DNA from 2 places in the Methylomonas sp. 11b genome. Region 2 is predicted to be linked to the other one. Evidence: predicted binding sites of a transcription regulator. Region 2 holds the regulator's gene; the other holds the start of a gene.
The links. The regulator HrcA, encoded in region 2, represses chaperone genes, less so after heat shock. The targets are predictions, from matches to a motif close to TNTTAGCACTCNNNNNNNNNGAGTGCTAANA.

Region 1: groES (co-chaperone GroES) is a predicted target of HrcA. The motif match lies at 2,892-2,922, and genes of this name have one in related genera.

Annotation. Positions count from the first base shown of each region.
Region 1 is NZ_KI911557.1:2,516,628-2,529,049, reverse strand. It holds gene METH11B_RS0112140 (cation-transporting P-type ATPase) at 1-1,616, opposite strand, end outside; gene METH11B_RS0112135 (hypothetical protein) at 1,806-2,012, shown strand; gene METH11B_RS0112130 (HesA/MoeB/ThiF family protein) at 2,078-2,824, opposite strand; gene groES (co-chaperone GroES) at 3,030-3,317, shown strand; gene groL (chaperonin GroEL) at 3,374-5,014, shown strand; gene METH11B_RS0112115 (response regulator) at 5,192-5,938, shown strand; gene zwf (glucose-6-phosphate dehydrogenase) at 6,066-7,556, shown strand; gene METH11B_RS0112105 (RNA polymerase sigma factor) at 7,952-8,461, shown strand; gene METH11B_RS0112100 (FecR family protein) at 8,526-9,500, shown strand; gene METH11B_RS0112095 (TonB-dependent siderophore receptor) at 9,605-12,052, shown strand.
Region 2 is NZ_KI911557.1:4,525,556-4,537,977, reverse strand. It holds gene dnaK (molecular chaperone DnaK) at 1-1,886, opposite strand, end outside; gene grpE (nucleotide exchange factor GrpE) at 1,958-2,593, opposite strand; gene hrcA (heat-inducible transcriptional repressor HrcA) at 2,644-3,684, opposite strand; gene METH11B_RS0121825 (glycine zipper 2TM domain-containing protein) at 4,237-4,566, opposite strand; gene METH11B_RS0121820 (TonB-dependent receptor) at 4,790-7,132, opposite strand; gene METH11B_RS0121815 (cobaltochelatase subunit CobN) at 7,394-11,353, opposite strand; gene METH11B_RS27250 (DUF2149 domain-containing protein) at 11,340-11,675, opposite strand; gene METH11B_RS0121805 (MotA/TolQ/ExbB proton channel family protein) at 11,653-12,261, opposite strand.

The DNA of each region.
Region 1 (12,422 bases), 2.0 Mb from region 2:
GGGTCGATCATGGCTTGCAAGCCCAGAAAAGTCAGGCCGCCACCCACTTCGCGGTGTTCAACGGCATCGTCATTGTGCTCTGCGCGTGCAAAGGCCAGGACTCTCAAGCCTTGTGCGGCAAATGCTTCGGCTTGTTGGCTCAGACGATTTTTATCCAGCGGCACCAATTGCATGTCGGCGGAGAAGGCGTTGTCGCAGCGCTGCAACAGGCTTTCCAGGGAACCTTTCAAATAAATATGCCGGGCATCCTCGGCTAGATCGTGGTGCAAGGTTGCCATGAATTGGTGTTCCGATTCGAAAGGAATCGCGTCCAGACGCGGATGATCGCCGCTGACGCTGGCTTGATGCAGACCGGCTTTGTGGGCCGCTACCAGCAAGGCGGCTTCGGTAGGGTCGCCTTCGATACGCCAGCTGTCGGCGTCGGCGAGTAATCTGGCGTCGTTGCAAAGTAGGCCGGCTTTCAGACATTCCAATAGTGCCGGTTTTTGGGTTGGATCGACCGCTTGTTTTTGGCTGGTAAATTCACCGTCCGGCGTGTAGCCGCTGCCGCTGACCTCGAATACTTCACCGCCGGCCTGCACGAATTGCACGGTCATTTGGTTTTGCGTCAAGGTGCCGGTCTTGTCCGAACAGATCACCGTGGTACTGCCCAGTGTTTCCACCGCCGGCAGTTTGCGAATGATGGCATTGCGCTTGGCCATCCGCGAGACGCCGATAGCCAGGGTAATGGTCAACGCGGCCGGCAGGCCTTCCGGGATGGCGCCAACTGCCAGCGCCACCGAAGCCATGAACATATTCAACATGGTTTCACCGCGCCAGACACCCACCGCAAAGGTTACCGCCGCGCAGCCGACGATGACCCAGAGCAACAATTGACTGAACTGGCTCATTTTTAGGGTTAGCGGCGTTTCCAAGGGTTCGGCGCTACCGATCAGCTTGTTGATGCGGCCGATTTCGGTGTTGTCGCCGGTGCTTACCACTACGGCCAGCGCGCTGCCGTAGCTGACCAGAGTCGAGGAATACGCCATATTGGCGCGATCAGCCAATAAGGTGGTTACGGGCAAGGTTTGCGCCTGTTTTTCCACCGGTACCGATTCGCCGGTGAGCGCGGACTCGTCGATTTTCAGTTCGCGGCTTTGCAATAGGCGCAAATCGGCGGGTACCTTGTCGCCGGATTGCAGAAATATCAAATCGCCGGGCACTAGTTCAGCAGCGGCTATGCTCCGGCGCTGGCCGTCACGCAGTACATTACTGCTGATGTTCAAGGTCTGAGCCAGCGCATTAATCGCTTTCAGCGCGTTGGCTTCCTGGATGAAGCCGATTACAGCATTGATGATGACGACACCGAAGATGACACTGCTGTCGGTCCATTCCTCTAGGAACGCGGTGGTGGCAGCGGAGAACAGCAGGATGTAGATCAGGGGTTGATGAAATTGCGCCAGTAGCAAAAGCAAAGGGCCTTTGCCACGGCGAGCGGTCAGACGGTTTGCGCCGTTTGTCACAAGGCGTTTTTGCGCTTCTTCATCTCTCAGGCCTTGACCCAGTTCTACGGCAAAATGCGTTAATACGGTTTCCGGCGTTTGGCTGTGCCAGTCGGCTTTAGGGTAATTGTCCATATGCTCAGATTGATGGTTGAAAACGGCGTTGGCGTAGTTGGCCCAGGGGCAAATAGGTCAGTGGCTAAACCCATGAATTGACAAACAGTATTTTGTACTTGTTCCCTAAAAGGTATGGGGTTATAGTCCATACCCGAGGTCTATGATCTCATTCTAAATTAAAATAAAAACAAATAGTTGGAGGTATTTATGGGCGGAGTTATCGAATTAATGGTGTTGATGTTGATTATTGCCATCTTCGCTTTCGCACCGTTAGGGTATTTCATTTACATGTATACCATGAAGAATGGCGAGCCGTTTGGCGACATCGAGCCGCACGGCGATAGCGATTCGGCGCTATTGAGAAATGTCAGTAAAGCCATTCTGATGGTTAAAGGCAAGCTGGGTAAAAATTAAATTAGCGCTTTTGTTCGTCAGTCATAGAAAGCCGGGGCCAGCCCGGCTTTTTTGTGCGGATTAGCCTACTTCGCGCCGCAGCTTGGGCAATTTGGATTTTTCTTCAAGCGCATGCTGTGCCATTCCATGCTCAGTCCGTCCAGCAACAGCAAACGGCCAGTCAATGTGCTGCCGGTGCCAACTATCAGCTTTATCGTTTCCAAGGCCTGTATGCTGCCGACGATGCCGGTGATCGGAGCAATCACGCCATTGCGGGCGCAATTTTGCAATTCCTCGCCATCGCTTTGATAGAGGCAGTTATAGCACGGGCTATCGTTTAAGCCGGGTGTAAATATGCTGACTTGGCCCTCGAAGCGGATCGCCGCGCCGGATACCAATGGGGTTTGTTGGTCTACGCAAGCCTTATTGATGGCAAAGCGGGTGGTGAAATTATCGCTACAGTCCAGCACCACGTCGGTGTCCGCCACTTCTGCCAGTAGCTGTTCGCCGGCTAATCGCTGTTTGCGAGCAAATACTTTTACGCCCGGATTAATTTTTTCCAAAGTCTGCTGGGTTGAAATAACTTTATCCAACCCTATATCGGCTGTGTTGTGAGCAATCTGCCGTTGCAAATTGGTCAAATCGACCTGGTCGTCGTCGTAAACGGTGATCTGGCCGATACCGGCCGCGGCCAGATACATAGAGGCAGGTGAGCCTAAACCACCAGCGCCTACGATTAACACTTTGGCATCAAGTAGTTTTTGCTGACCGGCAATATCGATTTGCGGCAGCATGATTTGCCGGCTGTAACGGAGTAATTGTTCGTCGTTCATGGTTTGCAGAGGTTGAGTGAGGCGCAGATGATGCCAAAGAGCTTGACAGAGTGCAAAAGCCGGATATTATTAGCACTCGTTGCTAGAGAGTGCTAATAAACTTGAGGCCGCTTAAAAGCTCGCTTCTTCCGTAAGGGGTAGCTTTTTTTTAAATAGCTTTATTAAGTTTTTAACCTTTAACTTTATCTACATTAAGGAGACATTGATGAAAATTCGTCCGTTACATGACCGTATCGTCGTAAAACGCGTTGAAGAAGAAACCAAAACCGCTGGTGGCATCGTGTTGCCCGGTTCAGCTGCAGAAAAACCAAGCGAAGGTGAAGTTTTAGCAGTCGGTTCAGGTAAACCGTTAGATAACGGCCAAGTACGTGCCCTGGAAGTTAAAGTTGGCGACAGAGTGTTGTTCGGCAAATATTCCGGCACCGAAGTTAAAGTCGATGGCGAGCAATACATCGTCATGCGCGAAGAAGACATCATGGGTGTTTTGGGTTAATCCCAATTCGTTCGACACACTCTTTTTCAATTTAACCAATATCTCAGGAATAAGAAATGGCAGCAAAAGACGTAAAATTTGGTGGCGACGCTCGTGCATTGATGGTGCAAGGCGTTAACGTTCTGGCTAACGCAGTAAAAGTTACTTTGGGTCCTAAAGGCCGTAACGCTGTGTTGGATAAAAGCTTTGGCGCGCCAACCATCACCAAAGACGGTGTATCGGTTGCGAAAGAAATCGAATTGAAAGACAAATTCGAAAACATGGGCGCGCAAATGGTTAAAGAAGTTGCTTCTAAAACTTCTGATGTAGCCGGCGACGGTACTACAACTGCGACCGTTTTGGCTCAAGCCATTGTTAACGAAGGTTTGAAATCAGTCGCAGCGGGTATGAACCCAATGGACTTGAAACGCGGTATTGACTTAGCTGTTACTGCAGCGGTTGCAGCGATTCAAAACGCCTCAACCCCTTGCACAGACAACAAAGCTATCGCCCAAGTAGGTACCATCTCTGCAAACTCTGACGAGTCTGTCGGTAGAATCATCGCCGAAGCGATGGAAAAAGTCGGTAAAGAAGGTGTTATCACTGTTGAAGAAGGCACCGGTCTGGAAAATGACCTGGATGTAGTGGAAGGTATGCAGTTCGACCGTGGCTACCTGTCTCCTTACTTCATCAATAAACAAGAAAGCATGAGCGTAGAACTGGACGACCCGTTTGTCCTGTTGTACGACAAAAAAATCTCCAACATCCGCGAATTGTTACCGATTCTGGAAGGCGTAGCTAAATCAGGCCGTTCCTTGTTGATCATTTCTGAAGATGTCGAAGGCGAAGCCTTGGCAACTCTGGTTGTTAACAACATGCGCGGCATCGTTAAAGTCGCCGCTGTTAAAGCCCCAGGCTTCGGCGATCGTCGTAAAGCCATGTTGGAAGACATCGCGGTTCTGACCGGCGGTGTGGTGATTTCTGAAGAAGTGGGTCTGTCTTTGGAAAAAGCCGACATCAGCCAATTGGGCACTGCAAAACGCGTCCAAATCAACAAAGAAAACACCACCATCATCGACGGTGCTGGTAACGAAGATCAAATCAAAGGTCGTGTTGCGCAAATCCGCGCGCAAGCCGATGAAGCCACTTCCGATTACGACCGTGAAAAACTGCAAGAGCGTTTGGCCAAACTGGCTGGCGGCGTAGCGGTTATCAAAGTCGGTGCTGCGACCGAAGTGGAAATGAAAGAGAAGAAAGCTCGCGTTGAAGACGCGCTGCATTCAACTCGCGCTGCGGTTGAAGAAGGTGTGGTTGCCGGTGGCGGTACCGCGCTGATCCGTGCATTATCTGCGCTGGAAGGCTTGAAAGGCATCAACCACGATCAAGATGTGGGTGTCAGCATTCTGCGCCGGGCGATGGAAGAACCTTTGCGCCAAATCGTCAGCAATGCTGGTGACGAAGCCTCTGTGGTCTTAAATGAAGTCAAAAAAGGCACCGGTAACTTCGGTTACAACGCGGCAACCGGCGAATACGGCGACATGATCGCAATGGGTATTTTGGACCCTGCGAAAGTCACCCGTTCTGCCTTGCAAAATGCAGCTTCGGTTGCCGGTTTGATGATCACTACCGAAGTAATGATCGCCGATGCGCCAGCCGACAACAAAGCCCCTGCAATGCCTGATATGGGCGGCATGGGCGGTATGGGCGGCATGATGTAATCGCCGTTCGGCCTCGGCCAGAAAACCCCGGTTGCCGCGAGGTGCCGGGGTTTTTTATTGCCTAGCGCTTTTGGTGTGGAACGTTTTACGATGTATTGCCATGCAATAGATTGATTTTTGCTGCGAAACATTCGATAACGGTATCAGGAAATTATTCTCAGCTCGAAGCTATTAACCATGACCAACGATTTTTCGATTCTGATTGCCGACGACAATGAAATCAATCTATGGCTATTGCGCGAGCAGTTGGAATACTGGACGACGAATATCACGTCGGCAAAAGACGGGCGGGAGGCCTGGCAATTATTGCAAAAACGCCGCTACGACTTCATCTTCCTGGATGTAAATATGCCGTTTTTGAGTGGTTTCGATGTCGCCGTAAATTTGCGCGGCACCGAAAACTACAATCGGCAAACGCCGGCAGTCGCCGTCACGGCTCACGCGCAAAATCAGCAGCAGGAACGGGCGATTGCAGCCGGGTTTAACGAATGTCTGGTCAAACCGGTCCGCCTTTACCAGTTGGAGCAATTGCTGGTGCGTTGGCGGCAACATGAGCCAGTGAATGCCGAGTATTATGCCGGGCAACTTTTGCGTAAAGCCCAGGATAATAAGCAGTTGAGCCAAGTCCTGATGGTCAAATTATTTGAGCAGTTGCCGGGATTAATACTTGAGATCGAGAAGGCCGTGGACAATGGCTTGCTGCAACAGGCTTGGGAGTTGAACCATAAACTGCATGGCACCTTTTGTTTTTACGATTTTGCCGACTGCCTGGCGGTCGTCGAGAACTTGCAAAAAGCATTGGCACAAGCCGACGCAGAGTTGGTGCGCCAGCGCTTTAGTACGATGAAAATTAAGCTGGTTCGGCTTTTGGATAATCAGGATCAAGTTCTGAAATATCTGGGTGACGATGGCTGCATACTATGACCAAGGTGAATCTGGCGTGGTTTTAACTTGGCCACTTTTAGCGACTGCCGCGCTTTCCAGTTCGACGCGCCCGCACAAATGATGCAAACTGCACCCTATATTGCAAAGTAAAGACAAGGTAGCTTTTATGAATACAGACCCCTGCACTTACGTCATTTTCGGTGCTACCGGCAATTTGGCGCGGCTGAAGCTGATGCCCGGCTTCTATCATCTGGAGCTGGAAAAAAAACTGCCGGAAGGTACGCGTATCCTGGCGGTGGGCCGCCGTCCCTGGGATAGAGCGACTTGGCTGGCGGAAGTGAAGACCTTACTGCTAGAACAGGCAAATACGCCTTTGGACGAGGCCGTATTCAACCGTTTTGCCGAAAGGCTGGATTATCATCGCGGCGATCTTGATCAGCCGGAATGCTATAAAACCCTGGCGGAAACGCTAAACGCTCAGCCGCGATTTTCCCGCAATATGGCCTTCTATCTCGCCATCGGTCCCAGCGATTTCGGCAACGTCATCGAGTCCTTGAGCCAGGTGGAACTGCTGAACGAAGAATATGGCTGGCGACGAGTGGTGATCGAAAAACCGTTCGGTTACGATTTGGAAAGTGCGCAGGCCTTGCAAAAACGCCTCAGCCGGTACTTGAGCGAAGACCAGATTTACCGCATCGACCATTATCTGGGTAAAGGTATGGTGCAGAACGTATTGGTGTTTCGTTTCGCCAATGTCATGTTGGAACCCTTATGGAATCGAAATTACATCGATCATGTGCAGATCACTCACTCCGAAGAGCTGGGTATAGGTAGCCGCGGCGAATATTACGACAGCGCCGGAGCGATGCGCGACATGTTGCAAAGCCATCTGTTGCAACTGTTGACGCTGGTGGCGATGGAGCCGCCGGTGTCTATGGACGCTGAATCGCTGCGCGACGAAAAAGTCAAAGTGCTGAAGTCCATTCGGCCGATCCCGAAATCGGCCGTGCATGCGCATGCCTTTCGCGGCCAATATGCCCGAGGCAATATCGACGGTCATAAGGTGGTTGGCTACCTGGAAGAAGCCAATATTCCCGCTGACAGCAGTACCGAAACCTATGCGGCGATGAAATTGTTGATCGACAACTGGCGCTGGCGCGGCGTGCCGTTTTATTTACGTACCGGCAAACGCATGGCCAAGGGCCAGTCTTCGATTGCGATTTGTTTTCGGCATCCGCCCTTTCAATTTTTCCGCGATACCCATGTGCAGTGTATGACGCCAAACTGGATATTGTTGGGAATTCAGCCGGAAGAATGCATCCGCATCGAAATGACTGTCAAGGAAGCCGGATTGGAAATGCGGACCCGCACCACCAGTCTGGACGCGAGTTTTCGCAATCCTGACGAACGCCGTGTCGATGCTTACGAAGACTTGTTGTTGGACGTCATGAAAGGCGACCGCTCGCTATTTTTGCGTTTTGACGAAGTGGAATACGCTTGGCGTATCGTTGACCCAATTTTGCAAAATTGGGTGACCGAGCGGGATTATATCGCCACCTATCCGGCCGGCTCCTGGGGGCCGGAAGAAAGCCGCCGCTTGTTCGAGAAGGAAGACCAGTATTGGCGCAGTTCCTTGATGCCGGAGTGTCAGCCGTAACAAAGGCTCCTGCGGTTTCTGTTAGCCATTCTTACCACGATGCGGTAGCGCCCGGTTTCTTCCGTCTTGCGGATTATTAACTCGACCCTTAACTGCCGTTCGCCCTGTCGAAGGGCAAACCAGCCTGAGCTTCGACACGCTCAACTCGTACGGAATATCAGTGATATACAGGGTCGGGTTGATAAGTGTTTCGAGCCAACGAAAAACAAAACTGCGTGAAATGCCGTGGGGGTGTGGCATTTCACACGGTTTTATGAAGTCCACCAAGCCTCAGATTTTTTCCGAACCAGCACAAAGCCCTTATTCTCAGGCCTTTAAGTCTCTGAATCCAGTCATGGCGTGAACTTTGCTGCGCCAAATGCCACGATTAACTCCAGCATGGCCTGGCTTCGCGCATGGCATTTTCAGACCACGATATTTACCGAATTTTTTTAAGTACCCGCCCGCAAATCCAGCGTTTTTTGCGACAGCGCATTCGTTGCGACGACACTGCGGCCGACCTGATTCAAGACATTTTTTTGAGATTGACGCTGTTGAAGCCACCTCCCGCCAGTGAGATCGAAGTCCAGGCCTGGCTGTTTAAAGTGGCATCCAATCTATCTCTCGATCATCTGCGCACGCAAAAACGCCGTTATGAACTGCTTGATCAATATCTGGGCGACGAAACCGACATCGACGCTTCGGCAGCGCCGGAGCGGACGGCGGAAGCGCAAGATCAATTGCGGCACATTCAGCTGGCACTGGCCGATTTGCCTGATCAATGCGCCGAGATTTTATACTTAAGCCGTATCGAGGGCTTAAGCCATATTGAAATTGCCAAGCAACTGAAAATTTCGACCAGTTGGGTGGAAAAACAGCTGGCAAAAGCGTTGCTGCATTGCCGGCAGGCTGTTGATAGCCAATGAGCTTAGTGTGGATTTAAGCGCCGTGGATCGTTATAGTAAATATCCCGCTCCAAACAACGCCGTAATGAACGAAACTTCTTCAACTCGCCGAGAAGCCTTGCAGCAACAAGCCGTTGCCTGGCACGTGCGCCTAAAGTCCGGTGCTGCCGATGACACGGTATTGGCTGAGTTCGAAAACTGGCGGTCGCAAACCCCCGAACACGAGCAAGCCTATCGTGATGTCGAGACCCTTTGGCAACACCTGCCGCGGTCGCTGCTCGCTGACCGGCAACGCCGCCGCGCGCTGGCGATAAGGCAGCGGCGAGGGCGTAGGCTAAAGCGCGGATTCGGCTTGGCTGTGGCCGCTTCGCTGCTGCTGAGCGTGATGAGTGGTTTTTATCCGGATTACTTGCAACATCCGCTGGCAGACTACCGTACCCGCATCGGCGAGCAGACCTCAATTACGCTGGCCGACGGCAGTATCGCGCACCTGAATACCGATACCGCCATCGATGTGTCAATCAATGCCAATGAGCGACGCATTGAATTGCTGCGCGGCGAGGCCGAATTTGACGTGGCGCATGACGAGCACAAGCCGTTTCGGGTCGTATCCGGTTCTACGTCCACAGAAGCGTTGGGCACCCGCTTTATCATCCGTTACGACGGCCAAGCCGGCGCGGTTACGCTATTGCAAGGCAAAGTCCGTAGTAGCAGGCCGTCCGCGCACGGTGCGCAAGCCGATAGCGCCACACTGCAACCCGGCCAACAACTAAGCTTCAATACCGAGATGTTGGGCGTGCCGCAAGCAGTCGAATTAAGCAACGCCGACGCCTGGCGCCGTGGCCGCTTGTTGATGAATTTCGTACCGTTAAAACAGGTTATCGCCGAAATCAACCGCTACCGGCGCAGCCAAATCCGTTTATTGGACGACAGTCTGGCGGAACGCGAAGTGAATATCGCCGTGGACATCAAGCAAATCGATGTCTGGCTACAGGCTTTGCAGCAAACTTTGCCAATCAAGGCCGTTGAAGCGGGGCCGTTCGTGTTTTTGCAGTCTTGATGGCCGGCTTTGCTGCCTGCGACAATTTGCCACACATCCTTTAGTACGGCTCAGCCAGCCGCCAATCGTTCTCAGCTAAAACCCACTCAAACTGAGGACACATCATGAGAAAAACCGGAAACCCAAGCCGGACGCGAAAAGCCCAAACTAAAGGCTCATCCGCCATCGGCGCATTGCCGCTTTGTCTGGGCTTGATAACCGCTGCGACGCTGCCGACGGCTCAGGCCGAAAGCCTCAGCGCCACTAGCGAAAGCCGCACCTACAACATCGCCGCGCAGCCTTTGTACTCCGCACTCAGCACACTGGCTGAACAGTCCGGCGTGCAGTTTGTTTACAACTCGGAGTTGGTGAAGGGTATCGATTCGCAAGGCGTCAGCGGCAATTATTCATTGGAAGGTGCTTTGAAACGTTTGTTACAAGGCTCGCAAGTTTCCTATCAATTCAGTAACGGTAATACCGTGACACTGCATAAATCGGCTGCGCTAGAGCCGCAGTCGAATGCCGCCACTTTGCCCAGTGTCACGGTGACCGGCTCGGAGATTTACGCGGATACCGACCCTTACAACCCCAGCTACACCCGAAGGGTGACCGCGACGGCCACCAAAACCGATACCCCGCTGATGGAAACACCGGTCAATATTCAGCTGATCCCCAAGGCGGTGCTGGACGACCAGCAAACTATACAGATGACCGAGGCCTTAAAGAATGTGGCCGGTGCCACGTTTAGCAATGGATCAGGCGCATTGTCCGACGATATTTTTATACGTGGATTTCGTAGCCGTACTTATTTCCGTAACGGCTTGCGGAGCGGCGACGCTAATAGCTCGGTAGGGAATCGACAAATGGCCAACGTGGAGCAGCTGGAAGTGCTCAAAGGCCCGGCCGCCGTTATGTACGGTCGAATGGAGCCGGGCGGCATGGTCAACGTCGTGACCAAACGCCCGCTAAATACGCCCTATTACGCATTACAACAGCAGTTCGGCTCCTTTGATCTGTATCGAACCACCTTGGATGCCACCGGACCGTTGACCCAGGATGATACCTTGCTGTACCGATTTAACGGCTCGTTCGAGAACAGCGGTTCTTTTCGCGAATTTGTCGATAAAGAACGGACTTTTATCGCACCGATGATTACCTGGAATATCAGTCCGCGGACCCAAGTCAGTCTGGAAATGGAATACCGCCACGACAACCTGATTTATGACAACAACACTTGGCCGTTTGTCGACGGCCAGTTTATCGGTATGGACAGATCGCGCAATTTGATGGAGCCGGCACGAGTGAATGTCGAGGAAAAGCTGATCGGGCTGGATTGGTCGCATCAATTCAACGACGATTGGAATATCAAGCAGCGCTTTGTAGCCAATCTACAGGACAGGGCGGAGAACTGGGTAATGGGGGCGTCGGATACCTTGACGCCGGACAATCTGTTAGCGCGCCAGCAATACGAGGTAAGAACTCAGGACAATACCTATTACACGACGCTGGACGTCACCGGCCATTTCAAAACCGGCCCGTTGGCCCATACCGTGCTTATGGGCGGAGATTACTATCGTACCGACATTGTCAGCAATCCTTATATCGCCACGTTGGCACCGATCAACGTCCACAATCCCGTACACACCGTCGAACCGATAACAGCCTATACGCCAGCCGGCTGGGCCAGCAACAACAGCGCGGATTTTGTCGGCCTGTATGCCCAGGATCAGATCAAATTGCCTTACGGTTTTCATGTGATGGGCGGCTTTCGTTACCAATACGTCAAGCAATGGGACAATTTGAACCACACCGAACAGCCGGCCGACGACGATGTCACGCCTAGAGTCGGCGTACTATGGCAAGCTCAAGATTGGTTGAGTCTGTACGGTAACTACATCGAAAACTTCGGCGTTTCCAACCAGTGGGCTACTACACTCACAGGCAAGCCGCTGCCGCCGGAAAGCGCGCAGCAATGGGAAGTAGGCAGCAAATTCGAATTTTTCGGCGGCAAACTCAGCGCAACGCTGGCGTACTACGACATCACCAAACAAAATGTCGTCACTCGCGACCCCTCTGACTTTACCGGCAATTTTTCAATAGCCGCCGGCGAAGTACGCAGTAAAGGGCCGGAAGTTGACATCCGCGGCGAGTTGCTGCCGGGCTGGAATCTGATCGCTACCTATGCCAATTTCGATACCCGCGTCAGCAAGGATAATAACGGCCTGGAAGGCAATCGGCTTTTTGCAGTACCTAGAAATGTCGGCAGTTTATGGTCGACCTACGATTTCCGGCAAGGCGATTTACGCGGATTAAAAGTCGGCGGCGGCATCAGTATGCGCGACGGCGCCACCGACGGCTCCCGTAATGGCTATCAAACCGCCGGCTATGCGACAGTCGATCTGTTGGCCGCATATTCTTGGAAAGTCGAAAAATCCAAAATCACCGTCCAGCTAAACGTCAACAATCTGCTCGACAAAACCTACTTTCCGGATGCCTACTGGAGCGGCGCCAGCAGTACGCGCACCATCGGCACGCCGCGCTCTTTGCTGGGGTCGGTCAAGGTGGAGTTTTAAGCTTCAATGCCTTTTTTCTGTCGGGTTCAATAAGGATTGCCGCCCAGAGAATGGACCACGTCAAAGTCTGACTTGTTCATGTTGGGGCTGAGGTACAGCGCGCATGAGACCGTTGGGGCGAGGTAACGAACCCCTACCTAAGCTCTATGAATCCACCGATCCTTTCCAAAATGCGCCGCCGCGCGTCGGCATTTACCCTGGTGCGCCTTTGACGGCGATGGGAACGGTGCGCTTGGAGTTCTAGCTGGCTCGGGTTAGGCAGATGTCAGAGTCAAGCAGGTCGGGGCTTGCAACCTCGACCTAAATGTTTCAAATCCACTTGGCCTGCGCACCGCCAAGTATCAATCAAACGACAATTGGCATGGGGATT
Region 2 (12,422 bases):
TGATCATGCTCGGCGGCAGCGTCAGAGGCGCCTGCGGCATGTCCGGCCTCGGCACCGCCTTCCGCACCTTTCTGTGCGTAAACGCGTTCCGCCAATTTACCGGACAGTTCGGTCAAGGCATGAGTTTTAGCTTCAATCGCCTCTTTATCGTCAGACTTGATCACCGCGTGCAGGTCTTTGATCGCCGATTCGATGGCCGATTTTTCGTCGCCGGATACTTGATCGCCCAATTCTTTCAAGGACTTTTCGGTGGCGTGGATCATGCCTTCAGCAGAGTTGCGCGCCGACACCAGTTCTTTCAGTTTGCGGTCTTCGTCAGCATGTAATTCGGCATCTCGCACCATGCGTTCGACTTCTTCATCCGACAAACCGCTGGACGCTTTAATCACGATGGATTGTTTCTTGCCGGTGGCTTTGTCTTTCGCCGATACGTTCAAGATACCGTTAGCATCGATATCAAACGATACTTCGATTTGCGGGATACCGCGCGGTGCGGGTGGAATGTCTTGTAAATCAAAACGACCCAATGATTTATTACCCGCCGCCACTTCGCGCTCGCCTTGCAACACATGCACGGTTACTGCGGTTTGGTTATCGTCTGCCGTCGAGAAGGTTTGCGAGGCATTGGTCGGAATCGTGGTGTTTTTCTCGATCAACTTGGTCATCACGCCGCCCAGGGTTTCGATACCCAATGACAGCGGGGTGACGTCCAGCAACAATACGTCTTTGACGTCGCCACCCAATACGCCGGCTTGAATCGCCGCACCCAAGGCTACCGCTTCGTCAGGGTTAACGTCTTTGCGTGGTTCTTTACCAAACAACTCTTTCACGAAGGCTTGGACTTTCGGCATGCGGGTTTGACCGCCGACCAAGATCACGTCGTTGATTTTAGATGTCGAAATACCGGCATCTTTAATCGCTTGCAAGCAAGGACCTTTGGTTCTTTCGATCAGTTCGTCAACCAGCGACTCCAGTTTGGCCCGCGTCAGTTTGACATTCAAATGTTTCGGACCGGACGCATCGGCGGTAATGTACGGCAGATTGATGTCAGTTTGTTCGGCTGATGACAATTCGATTTTGGCTTTTTCCGCGGCTTCTTTCAGACGTTGCAGCGCCAATGGATCGTTGTGCAAATCGATGCCGCTGTCGCGTTTGAATTCGCCGGCCAGGAAATCGATTATGCGCAAGTCAAAGTCTTCACCACCCAGGAAAGTATCGCCGTTGGTGGCCAATACTTCGAATTGGTGCTCGCCTTCAATTTCAGCGATTTCGATGATGGAAATATCGAAAGTACCACCGCCCAAATCGTAAACCGCGATGGTAGTGTCGCCTTTCGGTTTGTCCATACCAAACGCTAACGCGGCAGCGGTCGGCTCGTTGATGATCCGTTTCACATCCAGACCGGCAATCCGTCCGGCGTCTTTAGTCGCTTGACGTTGCGAGTCGTTAAAGTACGCAGGCACGGTGATAACCGCTTCTGTGACTTCTTCGCCCAAAAACGCTTCCGCGTCTTTTTTCAGCTTCATCAGCACCCGTGATGATACTTCTGGCGGCGCCATTTTTTTACCGTGACATTCCACCCAAGCGTCACCGTTGTTGGCTTCCATAATTTTATAAGGCACCATCTTGATGTCTTTTTGTACCGCATCTTCTTTAAAGCGACGGCCGATCAAACGTTTGATCGCGAACAAAGTATTCTCAGGGTTGGTGACCGCCTGACGTTTAGCCGATTGGCCGACCAATACTTCGTTGTCGCCGGTGAATGCGATGATAGAAGGCGTGGTGCGCGCGCCTTCGCTGTTTTCGATAACCCGCGCGGTGCCGTTTTCCAGGACTGCGACGCAGGAGTTAGTGGTTCCTAAATCGATGCCGATCATTTTGCCCATTGATATTCTCCAGACTTGATTTGGTAATAAATTAAAAAGTTGTTAGCGATATGCGGTTGATCGTCTTAATTTCAAGCCTGCTCATCGATTTTTGCACTATCGGCCGGTTTATCGTCGGCTTTGGCCACCACCACCATGGCAGGACGCAGCAGACGGCCGTTCAATACATAACCTTTTTGGAAGACGTTTAACACGGTGTTGGGTTGGGCGGTGGCGCTGGGTTGCATCACCATGGCCTGGTGTAATTCCGGATTGAACACTTGACCAATGGGGTCGACGGTTTCGATATTAAACTTGGCAAATACCGACTCGAATTGTTTGATGGTCAATTCGCTGCCTTCGCGCAATTTCACTATTTCCGGGCTATCGCCGGTCGCCGCTTGCAGGCCTAATTCCAGACTATCCAAAACACTCAGCAATTCTTTGGCAAATTTCGCCAGACCGTATTTGCGTTCGTCGTCCAAGTCTTTTTGCACGCGTTTTTTTAAATTTTCCATCTCAGCCATGGTGCGGATGGCTTTATCCAGATTGGCCGCAGCCTGTTGCTGGGCTTGCTCCAGTTGTTCCTGCAAGGCTTCCACAGTGACTGCGGCGCCGGGCGCTTCATTAGGCTGTTCGTCGGCGTCCATTGGCTTGGTTTGCTCCAAGACTTCGGCTATCAAATCGCTATCCGATTGTGGTTCGTGGCTAGATTGCTGATGACTCATTACTTACTCCATGGTTCTAAAACTTTTTGTTGGCCTAACGATAGGGCCATTTATTTCGGATTCAAGGCCGCGCCCAATAATTTTGCCGTCACATCCACGAACGGAATCACTTTTTCGTAAGCCATGCGGGTCGGTCCAATCACACCCAACACCCCAACCACTTCGTCATTCACTGAATAAGGCGCCGTCACCAAGCTGCAATGATCGAATGCGCTATAGCCGGACTCTTCACCGATAAAAATCTGCACACCTTCGGCCTGTAAACACTGATCCAATAAATGGATGACGCCACGCTTTTGGCTAAAAGCTTCGAACAGTTGTTTAAGACGCTCCATGTCCGACAACTCGGAAAAGCCCATTAAATTCGTTTCGCCGCTTAATACATAATCGTCGTTGGGTTGCTCGGTGAAGGTAAGCTGTGCCATGTTCACCGCGTCCATCATGCCTTGATTGACCTGCCGCTGATCGTGTTCCATCTCCCGCACGATCAAATCGCGAATTTTCGCCAAGCTGCGGCCGGAATAAACCGAATTCAAATAGTTGGCAGCCTGTTGTAATTCCGCAGGACTGAATTGCTTGTGGGTATGAATAATTTTGTTGTGCACTTCCTGGTCGTCGGTGACGAAAATCACCAACACCCGGGTATTGGACATCGGTAGAAATTCGATGTGCCGCAAGGTGACGCTTTCTCTGCGCGGCAAAGTCACCACGCCGGCCATCCGCGTCACGTCCGACAGCAATTTAGAGGCCTTGCTCAACACGTCGCTAGCCTTATCCGCCTCGCCTTTCAAGCCATGTTGCAGTTGATCCAACTCGCTGGATGCCAAAGGCTTGACGGTTAACAAACTGTCGACGAATAAACGATAGCCGCTCACGGTCGGTACTCGGCCGGCGGAAGTGTGCGGGGAATGGATCAAGCCCATCTCTTCCAGATCCGCCATCACATTGCGAATACTGGCCGGACTAAGCTTTAGCTGCGGATCTTTAGACAACAATCGCGAACCAACAGGCTGGCCGTCCTGGATATAACGTTCAACCAAGGTTTTTAATAAATACAGCGATCTTTCGTTTAAATCTTGTCCGCCAGCCACGTCATCCCCCAAATTCCGTTAGCACTCGATATTGGTGAGTGCCAGACAGCAAAGCTATCAGCTGGGTCCAGCATTGTCAACGGCTTGAACAGGTTATCAATAAACTAAGCATAGCCTGCACATTCAAGGGCTGGGATTGAATCTCCGAAACACCAATCTTATCAAGAACTGATAGACGGGCAGTTTTTCCGGAACTGCAATTTTTAGACGCATCCTCGATATTGTCCAACAACGGGCAATAAAAAACCCTGCAAGCCTTGCGACTTGCAGGGTTTTGATTCGATCTAGCGTTTGGTTATCCGGACTGTATAACGGGAACGCAAACTGACAATAAACCGCTACTGCCAGTGATCTCAAGCGCCCATTTGGGAGAAAGACAACACATAGTAGCTGTAATAGACAACGACAAAAAACAACAATACATTCAATAACTTTTCCACTCTACTGTATTGCTCTTGTTGATATTTTTTACCATTTTTTATTCTCATTTTGTCCTCCTGTCGCATGAGCATCCAAAAATTCAAAGCCGGTTAATTAATTGGCGGTAGCTGATTAACGACTCATACTGTTGCCGATCCAAGCGCCCGCGGCGGCACCGATGCCGGCTCCCAACGGATCGCCCTTACTCATCTCGTAACCCGCTACACTACCTAACGCGCCGCCTACCAAGCCCTGAGTGGATCGTTGGTCGTTACTGTTGTAGCGCGGTGCAGGCGTCGGTGCCGGGACGTATTGCACAACCCGCTCCGGTACATACACCCGCTCGACCTCGACGTACCGGTCATGGTGGTGATGTTTGTGATGACCTCGTCCATGCCCATCAGCCATTGCTAACGGCGAAACCAACAGACTAATTACAACGACACTTGCCACTCTAAACATAAATCCCCTTTATCGAGAATAATTCATCTATGAGTTGATTCTAGAGCGCAATGTTTAAGTCTTGATTAGGAAAAGATTAAGAACAGATGAAGACGGCAAAGCCAGCGCTGACATCGCCAATTTTTGTGAACTGTGCACGCTAAGCGAGCGCTGGAGCCGCCAATAGCCTTGCTTCCGAATACTCGGTAGCGTGCGAATATCCGGAAACTGACAATCACTAAAGCTAAAAGCTGTAAGAAATTTCCCCATAAACCGTGCGGCCGGCTTGTTGGTAAAACGCCGAATACTCCCTAGCCAACAAGTTATTCACCGAAAACGACAAGTCGATATTCTTCGTGGCCTGATACGCGATGCGGGTATCAACCAGAAAATACGGGTCGTAGCTACCCGGCACATTAGTGTATTGGTCCAGGTTCTGATCGTCGAAGTACGGCTGACTGACATAGCGGCCAATGATGCCACCGATCCATTTGTCGTATTTGACGTCCAGTGCGCCGCTAAACATGGTTTCCGGCAATTGCACCATTTGCTTACCGACGATTAACGGATTGGCGGTGTTTTCGGTGATGATCGAATCGTTCAGCGTGTACGTGCCGTTGAAGTGCAGCCAATCCCAATACAGTTTCTGCCGCAACTTAACTTCCACGCCTTCCACCTCGGCCTTGCCGGCATTCTGCCTTTCGGTGAGCGTTTGCAGTAAACCGGGAGTCGGAATTCCGCTTTTGGCATAGATCAGATCGCTGATGTAATGATGAAAATAGCTGGCTGCTATAGTGGTGCCCCCGATAGGCGTAGCCTCGCCGCCCACTTCCCAGGAATGCATGGTTTCCGGTTCCAAGTTCGGATTGGGTTCGGTCAAAACCGTTGATGTTTGCGTGTTGCCGTACAACTCGAAATTGGTGGGCGGACGAAATGCCCAACCAGTGGACGCAAACAACTTGTAGCCGTCGACTGGCAACCAAGTCAGGCTAAACTTGGGATTAAACTGTCCAACCGAGCGTTCCTGATAGCTGCGGTTCACTGCGGGACTGGTACTTTGATTCAAACCCGAGGTCGACCAATCGTCATAACGCACCCCTAAATGCGCGATCAGATTGCTCATGATCCACAGTTCATCCTGCAAATAGGCCGAATAAATACTGGACTCACCGCTACCAAAAGCGGTGCGGCTGGTGATTGAGTCCCAGTTACGCCAGTTGCCTAGTGCATAGCGCGATTGGCCTTCCAACTCGCTGTGCGTGGCGCCAAAGCCCACAGTCAGGAAATTGCGTTGCGCCCAAAGAAAAGGAAAACGCAATGCCACGTTACCGTCAATCCGGTTGCTGGGCGTCACCGTCAATTGGCCAGTGCCGCCGCTTAGCGAATCCGAGGTAACGTTGGCAAACGGCGAGTAAGTCTCGTGTTGCATGTATTGGAAGTCGATATTCAACTTCACATCATGCCCAAAATCGTGCTTCAGATGCGTGAAATAACGCCGCGTGTCTTCGATTGACGGCAAGGAATGCAGGAATAATTGTTCGTAGACGTTGTAACGGCGACCGTCGATATTGATGTTATTGCTGGGATTGCCGGCGTTGCCGACGCCTATCGCCAGTGGATTGCCGTTACTACGGGTCAAATAACTGTTATAGCTACCGGTATCGCTAGTTTCGCTGCGGCTCCAACTCATGCCGCCGTCGATTTGGGTGCTGGGCGTCAGATCGTAATACAGATGCAGCGACGCGTTATTTTGCTCCCAGGGGCGCCTGCCCTTGTCGCCGATCAGATACACCGGGGCGCCCTGGTTGTTGATGGTCGGCGTTGCGCCTAACACCGGCACCGACGCACCGTTGGTGGCCGTGGTACTGCGCGCGACCGTGACATAATCCGAGACCGCCCAATTGTCGCTATCCATATGATTAAAGGTCAACGAAATCCCTAAACCGTTTTCGAAACGGTCCCGGTAACGGCCCTTGATGCCCCATTGATCGACCGCCGCGCCGCCGGCACCAAACGACAAGCGGCCCTCGCGTTTGGTCGGCACCTTGGAGATCACGTTCAATACCCCGCCCATCGCCCCGCTGCCGTACAAAGCCGAGAACGGTCCCGGCACGTACTCCACTTGCTGGGCGTCGTCCATGTTCAGGATATTCCAATCGACATTTCCGTTGCTGCCGGTATTGACCGGCAGACCATCGATTAAATACAAGGAGCGGTTAGTGCCGCTGACACCGTGAAAACTTGAAGACGCCACGCTGGATCCAGGAAAGTTAGTACCGTAAGCACTCCCGCGCAAATACACCCCCGGCACGTCTTTCAACGCATCGCCGATACGTTGGGTCAGGCGGTTTTCAGTATTATCGGTGGTAATCACACTGACATTCGCAGGGGCCATCGCGGCGCTCATTTCCGAGCGGGTAGCGGTCACCACGGTTGCGCCCAACGTGTCTTCGTTGCCCGCCGATTTGTCTGTCTTCGTGGTTTCGGTAGACCCCGCCGCAGCTTGATCGATTTCTTCCGCCAGGATTTGAGTGCTGTAGGCCAAATTGCTCAAGGCCAACAGCGTTATTAAAGATAAACGAGACAAAGTACTCCTCCTGTAATCAACCGCCAAACGAGATGGCTGCTTATGGTTTGTTGGATATATTTTTAATTTTTCTTACATCGAGCGCGGACCAGCCCTCGAATTTCGTCTATCAAGGCACCACGCCGTTATTCATATCGGGCCTAAGTCGGCCCTTAAATCCCCTATAGCCGCCATCCCCGCGCAAGCGGGGATCCAGACTTCCAACTTTTCTGAGTTACCGCCTTCGCTGGAAAGACATAACCAAGGTTTTCGGGCCGACCTCTAGGTTTTTTGCTTACGCTGCTCCCAACTACCGCGCAGATAACCGGCAGCAAACAACAGCAATATCGCGAAACTCAACCACCAGCTTTGCGCCGAACTCAACGGTTGCTGTTGCTCGGCGCTGTCGCTGTCGCTGGCGGCTTTCTTCTCTTCCATCTCATAGCCTTCCAGAGGCTTGGCGGCATCCGGCGCAGCTTGTGCTTGAGACTGCGCGGGTGGCTGTTGCGATTGCGGCTGACTCTGTATGGGCTGCGGCTGTGACTGAGCCGCTGCGGATGCCGGTGGTTGGGCTTGCGCCCCCGGCGCCGCTGCTTTCGCAGCCTTGGCTGCATCCTGTTGTTCGGCTAGCTTGGTGATTTCCGGGCTGCTGCAAGTGTCCTTGTTGCAGGCCACGCCAGCTTTGGCAATGACTTCCTTGTTAACTTGTTCCAGCTTGGCTTTCACCGCCGGATCGGCTTTCCAGTAGCCTTTGTTGATAGCCACCAACATCCGATCCACCATCGCTTGGTAGGCCAGCAGGTTGTCGGCCTGTTCGAACTTTTTCTGGATGTCCAGCTGGTATTTGTCCTCGACGTAGGTTTCGTACATCGCCTGCCATTTCTCGCTGCCGACCGCTTCCGGCACCGTCACCTGCCAACCCCACAGGTTTTCCGCGACCATATTGATGAAGCGGGCGCCGGCATAGCCTTCTTTCAACATCGACTCTATCCATTTCGGGTTCAGGTAGCGGCTTTGCATTTCCCGGCCCTGATAGCGCTCCAGACTCATAGTCTTGGCAGCGGTCGGGTCGGACAAATCGGCGACCAACACTTCAGGGGTTTTGCCGTTGACCTGCCTTGCCGCCATTGCGGTGCCGCCCAGATATTGGAAGAAGTCGTCGCCGTCCAGGCTGGCGTAGACGTTACTAGAGCGGCTGTGGATCACCGCGTCGGTATCCTTTAACGACATTTTGAATAAGTCCACCGCCAGCGTCGCGTCCTGGCTGGCTGCTTCGCCCCAATGGCCGCGACCGTAAACGTGGTGCATGCGGTTGAAGAATATGTCGGCCAGTTGCTTTTCGTCGGTCCAGGTGTTGGACAGCGGAATCGCCCGATCCAAATTGGTGCCGTAGGCACCGGACGGCACGCTGAACAAGCGGGCCGAAGCCATGTCCAACGCTTCCTCAGCTTTCAATCCGCGCTTGACCAATTCAGCCTGGGTTTCCTGGATATGCCGGCGTAATGGATTGTCCGGCTCGTCCTGTTCCTGAGCCTTGGTTTCGGCCTGATCCAACAGCTTGATGACTGAGGAGAACAAATCCCGATACAAACCGGACGGAATGATGGTGACATCGACGCGTGGCCGGCCCAGTTTATCCCGCGCAATCACGTCCACACCTTGGGTGCGACCGCGTTCGTCCCAATGCGGTTTGACGCCGAGCAGATGCATGATCTCGGCTTCCATCACGCCTTCGTGGCGCGAGCTTTCCACGCCCCACAAATTGAATACCAGCCGCTCCGGATAGTGGCCGTGCTGCTTTTTGAAATCGGCGACCACTTGCTCCGCCAGTCGTGCGCCTTCGTTATAAACCGACTCGCTGGGAATCCGCGACGGATCGAAACCGTACAAATCCTTGCCGGTCGGCAACGCGTCCGGGTTACGCAACGGGTCGCCGCCGCTGCCGGCTGCGATATAGAAGCCGGCCAGCGCATCCATCAGCGCGTCCATTTCGGCGTTGGCGCTGTCGGCTATGATGTTGGCCATGGCCTGGATTTTCTGCTTGCGGGCCTCACCTTTCAGCTTGGTGTCGCGCGACACGATGGCTTCGGCAAAACGCAAGCGGGTTGCTTCGTCCGGCGCCTTGCCAAAGGTATGCAAGCCCATCGGCACTTTTTTCTCGCGGATTTCCTTTAAATAATGTTCCAGCTCTTCCAGCTGGTCGCCGGTTTCGGCGCGTTGCATTTTCAGGTCTTTCAGCAGCCCGGCCTTGCCGGCGATCTGGTTGATCTCATCCAGCCTGATCTTTGCCAGCTGTTCGCTTTTTTGCGCGGCGACGTTGTAGTCGTCCAGTAAACCCGCCAGCTTAGCCAGTTCCGGATTCAGATCGGCCTTGTCCAAAGGCGGCGTCATATGCGAAATAATCGTCGCCATCGCTCGGCGCTTGGCCTGCAAGGCTTCGCCGACGTCATCCATGATGTAGGGGTAAATCTGCGGCACGTCGGCCATCAGAATCTCGCCGGGATCGACTGCGCTGAAACCCACTTCCTTACCGGATAGCCATTCGTGGGTGGCGTGGGTGCCCAGATGGATCATCGCGTTCGCGCCATAGCCTTTTTGCAGCCATAAGTAAAACGCCACGTATTGATGGTGCGGCGGCATGGTCACGTCGTGGTAGAGTTTTTTGACGTCCTGCTCCCAACCGCGCGACGGTTGCGGTGCCAGCAGCAGATTGCCGTATTGCAGCGCCGGTAGGATCAAAAAGCGCTTGCCCTTGGCGTCGGTCCAGGCGCCGATCTTGCTGTCTTCCGGTTTGCCCCACGACTTCAGCATCGCCGCCTTGAAGGTTTCCGGCAAGGTGTCGAACCATTTTTGGTAGTCTTCGATCGGCAGCAACACCGCGCGGCCGCTGGCGGCGGCTTCGGCAATCGCGCCGGGCTCCCAGTTGCCTAGGTTGATGCCGTGATTTTTGACAGCGGCTTTCAAGGCATCGCCATCTTGCGGCGCATTGCCCAATTGATACCCTTCCTTACGCAGTCTCTCCAAGATTTGCAGCAACGATTCCGGCAACACGTTCAAATAGGAGGCGCCGATGTTCTCCTTGCCCGGCGGGTAGTTGTAGTACATCAAGGCGACTTTTTTGTCGGCGTTGCCGGTACTGCGCAATTTCACCCACTTGTCCAGGCGGTCGGCGTAGCGGGCGATGCGTTCCGGGATTGGGGTTTCGCGGACGAAATCCTGGCCGGTGATCTTGTCGTGTACGCTCTCCTTGCTGGCGACCACGGTCGGGGCGATTTCGCCGGCGAATTCCGGCAAGGCCACTTGCCAGGCCCGCTCCATGACGTCCAGACCAGTTGCGGACTCGGTCCATTGCGTCTGGCTTTGGCTATTCAAGGCAATACCGTTTAACACCGGCACCCCCAAACGCGTCAGCGTCGGTACGGTTTTGTCCGGGCTGGCGCCGATCTTCAAGGCTAGCGCGGCGATGGCTTCGACCCGTGATTTGCCGTCGGCATTGATCAGCATTTTTTCCAGAGTTTTGTCGTAGGGGTAGCCGAACACCGGCAGTACGTTGTAGCCTTTGGCCTCCAGATTTTCGGCCAAAGTTTTTACCGTATCGGTTTGCCCGGACAAAGCCGAGGAGCGATAGAACAAAATGGCTATCCACGGTTGGCCTGCTTTGAAACCCGCGTAAGCTTTTTGGTAGCTATCAAAATCCGCGAACAATTGCTTGCTGCGCACGTCGAAGGCGCCGATTTCCGGCTGAGCTTGCGGCGGCGCGATGTCGGCCTGGACGTTTTTGAATTTGGCCAAGGCCAGTCGGATCATGTTGGCGGCATTGTCGGCGCCGCCGGCCGACATATAGGCTTGCAGCTCTTTGTCCAGTTGCAGGCCGTAGTCGGCGAAATCCGCGTCGTAACTCAAACCCACCGCGTACAGCTTGCCGCCGCGCGCGACGATCTGTTTGAACATCTCGCCGCCCTCGCGCAGAATGCCGCGCCCGGTAATCTGCGCTAGTACCAGATGGGATGTTTGCAATGCAGCACTATCGGCTTGCGCCAGCTTGGAGCTGGAATACACTCGGATCGACACGCCTTTCAACAACGGATCATTTTGCAGTTTGGCCGTGGCTTCGACGGCGGTTTGCGAATCCAGGTCACCGAGGATCAGGCTCAGGTTGATAGGCGTTTCGGCCGCTGCCAAACCGGTCGCCAACCACAGCAACGGGATCAGCAGCCAGGCCCAGTATTTATTCCGGCACATAAACTACCTTGCCGTCGTTCAAGCGATAGGCGGTCCCCAAGCGCTCGCCGGAACCGCTGAGTTTGCGGTCGGTGACTTTGGATACCTTGATCTGCGAACCCTTCTTACTGACGATCTCCATCGTGCCGTCGGCGTTCTCCTTGGTCATCGTCACAGTCGACTCCGGGTTCATCAAATCCAGCATGTTGTAAGCCATGAACAAGGCCACCATCATGCTAACGATGAACACCACGCTGGCATCGAACAGATTCGCGACGCCGGCAATCGGATCTTCCAGCGGCTCGCTGTTGCGGTGCAGATTAGAGCGTCTCAGATAGCGCATGGCTTTCCTCCGCGATAGTCAGGTCTTGTGCGTCCAGAATCCGACTGGCAGCCAGTTCGGCCTGATGGCGCATCGCCGCAAAATCGGCACGCAGCCATTGCTCGCGTACCAATGCCACCAGATAGGTGATTACGCCGCAGCCCAAACCGGTGACGGTAGCGGTAAACGCGGTGACCATGCTGCCGGCCATGCTGGGAATGTTGCCTTGTGCCAAGGCAGCCAGGGAAATACCCATCGGAATCAAAGTGCCCATCAAACCCAGCGCCGGCCCCAATTTAATGACAAAGCGAACTTGGTCCAACTTGATCAATTGCTGATGTTCGTGGGTTTGCAGCAGCAACTCCAATTCCACGTCCAGCGGCGCGGCATTGGCGCGTTGCTGGCGCCCCAGCGCGACGGCCAGATCGAGATTGAACAAGCGCACGGTGCGCGAGCCGGCCTTGCGTCGTTCCAGCCATTCCTGCGCCAAACGACCGCAGACATAGACCGAATAAGCGGCCAGCAAAGTGACGATCAGCAATACCGGCAGGTAGAGCGACGACGAGATCATGTACAGAATTTGTTCTAGTGTATGGGTGAGTTCCACGGCCTTCCTCCTCTATAAAATTGTTGTTGTTTTATTAAAAAATCTTTTTTACTCAGACGCTTACCTGAAAACCCATCACCGCTTTACCCAAACGACAGGCAATAGCAATCCGTGGCTCGGATGAACCATTTTTTTGGATCAGGATTGAATCAGGCCAGTTT